DNA from 2 places in the Carnobacterium sp. FSL E2-0243 genome. Region 2 is predicted to be linked to the other one. Evidence: a T-box and tRNA genes for the amino acid it is inferred to sense, from the RefSeq annotation. Region 2 holds a T-box; the other holds one or more tRNA genes.

Region 1 (3,280 bases), 2.0 Mb from region 2:
GGCATTCGGAGTTTATCTGAATTCGGTAACCCTAGAAGGGCCCCTAGTCCAAACAGTGGCTCTACCTCCATGATTCTTAATTCCGAGGCTAGCCCTAAAGCTATTTCGGAGAGAACCAGCTATCTCCAAGTTCGATTGGAATTTCTCCGCTACCCACACCTCATCCCCGCATTTTTCAACATACGTGGGTTCGGTCCTCCAGTGCGTATTACCGCACCTTCAACCTGGACATGGGTAGGTCACTTGGTTTCGGGTCTACGACCACATACTCATTCGCCCTATTCAGACTCGCTTTCGCTACGGCTCCGTCTTATCAACTTAACCTCGCATGTAATCGTAACTCGCCGGTTCATTCTACAAAAGGCACGCTATCACCCATTAACGGGCTCTAACTATTTGTAAGCACACGGTTTCAGGAGCTCTTTCACTCCCCTTCCGGGGTTCTTTTCACCTTTCCCTCACGGTACTGGTTCACTATCGGTCACTAAGGAGTATTTAGCCTTGCGGGATGGTCCCCGCGGATTCCGACGGAATTTCTCGTGTTCCGCCGTACTCAGGATACACAACAGAGTGAACTTTGTTTCGATTACGGGGCTTTTACCCTCTTCGGCGGACCTTTCCAGATCGCTTCTTCTACAAAACTCATTTATGACTCTTAATGTCGTGTCCTACAACCCCAAAGAGCAAGCTCTTTGGTTTGGGCTCTTCCCGTTTCGCTCGCCGCTACTCAGGGAATCGAATTTTCTTTCTCTTCCTGCAGGTACTTAGATGTTTCAGTTCTCTGCGTCTACCTCTACTAGCCTATGTATTCAGCTAGCAGTAACATTCTATAAAAAATGCTGGGTTCCCCCATTCGGAAATCTTTGGATCAAAGCTTACTTACAGCTCCCCAAAGCATATCGGAGTTAGTCCCGTCCTTCATCGGCTCTTAGTGCCAAGGCATCCACCGTGCGCCCTTATTAACTTAACCTAATTTATCTGTATTGCTTCCTACTTCTTCGTCCATTTAGTGTTCTGCGATGCTCACGTACGCTAGTACGCTCTGCTTCTCAAACCCTTCATGTCCTCGAATTAGAAACCACTACAACTAAATTTTTATCGATGGTATTCCAGAAGGAATCTCATGATGTTAGTCAATGATTTTATTCATTATCTTACGATAAGAACTAATTAAAAAACTCATTTAAAACGCGGTGTTTTCTCGGTTTCTTACTTTAATTACTTTTTAAACAGTATCCAGTTTTCAAAGAACAAATTCTGTAATCTGCAATCAGATTACAATGGAGCCTAGCGGGATCGAACCGCTGACCTCCTGCGTGCAAGGCAGGCGCTCTCCCAGCTGAGCTAAGGCCCCTTATTAAGGGTATTTAATTAAAAATAAATAATCCAATGGGCCTAAATGGACTCGAACCATCGACCTCACGCTTATCAGGCGTGCGCTCTAACCAGCTGAGCTATAGGCCCAGGAAATTAGGACTCTAAAAGACTATTTATAAGTACCAATTTGAGAGTTAGACCTCTCAAAACTGAACAAAGTAAAAACGAATGTGTGGGATTTCCGTAATATTCCTTAGAAAGGAGGTGATCCAGCCGCACCTTCCGATACGGCTACCTTGTTACGACTTCACCCCAATTATCTATCCCACCTTAGACGGCTGGCTCCTAAAAGGTTACCTCACCGGCTTCGGGTGTTACAAACTCTCGTGGTGTGACGGGCGGTGTGTACAAGACCCGGGAACGTATTCACCGCGGCGTTCTGATCCGCGATTACTAGCGATTCCGGCTTCATGTAGGCGAGTTGCAGCCTACAATCCGAACTGAGAATGGCTTTAAGAGATTAGCTTGGCCTCGCGACCTTGCGACTCGTTGTACCATCCATTGTAGCACGTGTGTAGCCCAGGTCATAAGGGGCATGATGATTTGACGTCATCCCCACCTTCCTCCGGTTTGTCACCGGCAGTCTCACTAGAGTGCCCAACTAAATGCTGGCAACTAGTAATAAGGGTTGCGCTCGTTGCGGGACTTAACCCAACATCTCACGACACGAGCTGACGACAACCATGCACCACCTGTCACTTTGTCCCCGAAGGGAAAGCTCTATCTCTAGAGTGGTCAAAGGATGTCAAGACCTGGTAAGGTTCTTCGCGTTGCTTCGAATTAAACCACATGCTCCACCGCTTGTGCGGGTCCCCGTCAATTCCTTTGAGTTTCAGCCTTGCGGCCGTACTCCCCAGGCGGAGTGCTTAATGCGTTAGCTGCAGCACTGAAGGGCGGAAACCCTCCAACACTTAGCACTCATCGTTTACGGCGTGGACTACCAGGGTATCTAATCCTGTTTGCTCCCCACGCTTTCGAGCCTCAGCGTCAGTTACAGACCAGAGAGTCGCCTTCGCCACTGGTGTTCCTCCACATATCTACGCATTTCACCGCTACACGTGGAATTCCACTCTCCTCTTCTGCACTCAAGTTCTCCAGTTTCCAATGACCCTCCCCGGTTGAGCCGGGGGCTTTCACATCAGACTTAAAGAACCGCCTGCGCTCGCTTTACGCCCAATAAATCCGGACAACGCTTGCCACCTACGTATTACCGCGGCTGCTGGCACGTAGTTAGCCGTGGCTTTCTGGTTAAATACCGTCAGGGGATGAGCAGTTACTCTCATCCTTGTTCTTCTTTAACAACAGAGTTTTACGATCCGAAAACCTTCTTCACTCACGCGGCGTTGCTCCGTCAGACTTTCGTCCATTGCGGAAGATTCCCTACTGCTGCCTCCCGTAGGAGTCTGGGCCGTGTCTCAGTCCCAGTGTGGCCGATCACCCTCTCAGGTCGGCTACGTATCATTGCCTTGGTGAGCCATTACCTCACCAACTAGCTAATACGCCGCGGGTCCATCCATTAGTGGTAGCCGAAGCCACCTTTCCTTCAAGAATCATGCGATTCCTGAAACTATGCGGTATTAGCATCCGTTTCCGAATGTTATCCCCCTCTAATGGGCAGGTTACCCACGTGTTACTCACCCGTCCGCCACTCACTTGGTTAAAGAGCAAGCTCTTCAACTTCGTGCGTTCGACTTGCATGTATTAGGCACGCCGCCAGCGTTCGTCCTGAGCCAGGATCAAACTCTCATATAAAATGATGCTTGAAGCTCATTAGTTTTGCTAGCGAATAATTATTCACTTTCTTGCTTGTTTGACTCAACCTTGTTGAGTCATCCTACACATTTGGTTCGTCTTACTTTGTTCAGTTTTCAAAGGTCTAAGTTGTTTCGTTTGTCGTTTTGAC
Region 2 (3,280 bases):
AAGACAGATGTATATTGTTGAATCATTAGTAGGAAAACGTGATTTAAAACTTTATTATTTTGGTGGGTATGAAGCAGCAGAGAGGAAACGTGTTTTCATCTGTCCCGATTACTATACACCAACCCAAGAAGAGTTTAAAATTGATATTTGTGAAATACGATATCCTACGAAGTTTGCCAAATTATCTCATAGTAAAATTCTAGGGACGTTGATGTCTGTTGGAGTGAAGCGTGAATACTTTGGTGATATTGTCTTTGATGGAGAGCGTTGGCAATTTTTTGTGGATGTAGGAATGAAAAATTATGTTGAAAACCAAGTCGACAAAATCGGAAATGTCAGTGTTCGAATTGAAACAAGAGATTATACAGAAATTATCACACCAATTGATGATTGGACATTGGTTCAAGATACGGTTTCATCAATGAGATTAGATGCAATTATTGCAAGTATTTTTAAAATTTCAAGACAGCGTGCAAAACAGTTGATTGAAGCTGGAAAAGTTAAGTTGAATTGGGCAGAACAATTGCGTCCTGATTTTGAATTAGGACTACTAGATATAGTGTCTGTTCGAGGATATGGTCGAATTCAGATTAAAGAAATAGAAGGCAAGACAAAAAAAGATAAATGGCGAATTCAATTTGGTGTGCTCTTCAAATAAAATTAAAGGACTTTCCTTGTAGAATTCGGCTTAGTGCTTTATAATAAAGGAACAAACAACAAAAAATTGATGTGTGGAGGTGTCTTATATGGTATTAACTCCGTTAGATATACATAACAAGGAGTTCCCTGTCAAGATGCGCGGTTATGATCAAGACGAAGTCAATGATTATTTAGATCAAATCATTAAAGACTACGAAATGGTTTTAAAAGATAAACGTGAATTGGAAAAGAAATTGAAGTTCAGTGAAGAGAAGGTTGAGCATTTTAACAATTTACAAGATGCTTTAAACAAATCAATCATTGTAGCTCAAGAAGCAGCGGACCGTGTTAGAGAAAATGCAAACAAAGAGTCACGTATGATTATTATGGAAGCTGAGAAAAATGCTGATCGTTTACTTGACGAAGCAGTAACCAAAGCCCGTAAAATTACATTAGAAACAGATACATTGAAAAAAGAAAGTCGCGTCTTCAAACAAAGATTGCAACTTTTAATTGAATCTCAGTTAGAAATGGTAAAAAATAAAGAGTGGGATGAGTTATTACAAGCTACTTCTTTAGAAACCATTGAAATTCCAACATTAAAAGATGTCTTATCAGGTTTACCAAGTAACACTGAAGATGATTTAGTGATTGAAGATGAGATCAATGAATTATCAAGTATCGACAGTTATGATGATGAAAAAGAAGAAGAAGACGATAAATTTCATTTAGAAGGTACATTAGCAGCAATAGAATTACCTGAAGATAAAGACTAAAAAAATAACTTAAAGCAATGATTAGAACAGAAAAACGATTAAATACTATCAAGCGAGCCGGCACCTAGTGAAAGACCGGTTAGTCCCTTTAATTTGTTAGATCCTCTATGAGTGTTGAATTGAAAGCAGTAAATTCAACCGTTTGATTGGCGTTAACAATTACTTGAGAAAAAGAAGCAATTCTTTTGAAACTTGGGTGGTACCACGAAGACTTCGTCCCTATACTTATAGGGGCGGAGTCTTTTTGCCATGGCTCTCAGCGCTTCAGCGCATAGAGCCATGGTATGCATCGGTCTGTAAAGACCGATGAAATCCTATAATTGTTCTTAAACTTTTTAGGCTAGCACAGTATGTCTGAAAGGCCTAAATGAGTGTTAAATTAGAAATAAAAGCTTTTGAGACAAGGTCGGTACAAAGGATCAAAATCGTCCTGATGGCCGCTTTGTACCATTTCGCTAAAGGGTGAAACCCTTAAGCTCAGTGGCAAGCTCAATGGCACTGGCAAGATTTAAAAACTATAATAAAAACAAGACATTTGATATAAGGGTGGGAACAAATGAATCAAAGTCGCCTTAGCAGTCGCTTTGTACAAATTCGCTAAAGGGTAAACCCTTAACCTCATTAGCAACAAAGGAGTTTTATCCCTATGAAAATGAAAGAAACGTTACAATTGGGTCAAACAGAGTTCCCAATGCGTGGTAATTTACCAGTTAGAGAAGAACAATGGCAAGCAGATTGGAAGACGGTTGATATGTATGGTCAACGTCAAAAATTAAATGAAGGCAAACCAACTTTTGTTTTACATGATGGACCTCCGTTTGCAAATGGAAATATCCACATGGGTCATGCCCTGAATAAAATTAGTAAAGATATCATCGTTCGTTATAAATCAATGTCAGGCTACCGTTCTCCTTATGTACCAGGATGGGATACTCACGGACTACCAATTGAACAGGTTTTAACGAATAAAGGAATTAAACGTAAGGAAATGTCTTTAGCTGATTATCGTCGTTTATGTGAAGAATATGCACTTGAGCAAGTAAATATTCAACGTGAAGACTTTAAACGCTTAGGCGTTGCTGGAGAGTGGGATAATCCTTATATTACTCTTAATCCAGATTATGAAGCAGCACAAATTCGTGTTTTTGGAAAAATGGCAGAAAAAGGGTATATTTATAAAGGCTTAAAACCTATCTATTGGTCTCCATCTAGTGAATCATCATTAGCTGAAGCTGAAATTGAATACAAAGATGTAAAATCTGCTTCTATTTATGTAGCATTTAAAGTTGTTGATGGCAAAGGCTTATTAGATAATGATACGTCATTCGTGATTTGGACAACGACACCTTGGACGATTCCAGCTAACTTAGGTATCACGGTCAATGCAGATTACAGTTATGTTGTTATTGAAGCAGACGGTGCCAAATTCGTAGTAGCTAAAGATTTGTTAGAAAAGGTTTCAAGTGAAATCGGTTGGGAAAATGTGACTGTTTTAAATGAATTAAAAGGGTCTGAATTAGAATATATGACTGCACAACATCCTCTTTATGAACGCACATCATTACTAATGGTTGGCGATCATGTAACCTTGGATGCCGGAACTGGACTTGTTCATACGGCTCCTGGACATGGGGACGATGATTTTATTGTTGGACAAAAATATAAATTAAATGTATTGTCTCCAGTTGATTCAAAAGGGGTCTTTACAGATGAAGCACCAGGATTTGAAGGTGTATTTTATGATAAAGGGAACAAATTAATTACAGAAGCTTTAAATGAAAAAGGCGCATTGTTAAAACTTGATTTCTTTACTCATAGCTATCCACATGACTGGCGTTCTAAAAAACCTGTTATTTTCCGTGCGA

Evidence for each region. A T-box is a leader RNA that pairs with one kind of tRNA and senses whether it is charged. The one in region 2 lies ahead of ileS (isoleucine--tRNA ligase), so its partner is inferred to be a tRNA-Ile.
Region 1: it encodes a tRNA-Ile, which carries the amino acid that the T-box ahead of ileS (isoleucine--tRNA ligase) is inferred to sense. The anticodon was not compared.

Annotation. Positions count from the first base shown of each region.
Region 1 covers NZ_JBBOPM010000001.1:305,514-308,793, reverse strand. Annotated here, with positions in the region: rRNA gene MHI00_RS01430 (23S ribosomal RNA) at 1-970, opposite strand, end outside; tRNA gene MHI00_RS01425 (tRNA-Ala) at 1,282-1,354, opposite strand; tRNA gene MHI00_RS01420 (tRNA-Ile) at 1,391-1,464, opposite strand; rRNA gene MHI00_RS01415 (16S ribosomal RNA) at 1,575-3,129, opposite strand.
Region 2 covers NZ_JBBOPM010000001.1:2,279,272-2,282,551, reverse strand. Annotated here, with positions in the region: gene MHI00_RS10715 (YlmH family RNA-binding protein) at 1-658, shown strand, start outside; gene MHI00_RS10710 (DivIVA domain-containing protein) at 795-1,415, shown strand; T-box leader at 1,424-1,639, shown strand; gene ileS (isoleucine--tRNA ligase) at 2,062-3,280, shown strand, end outside.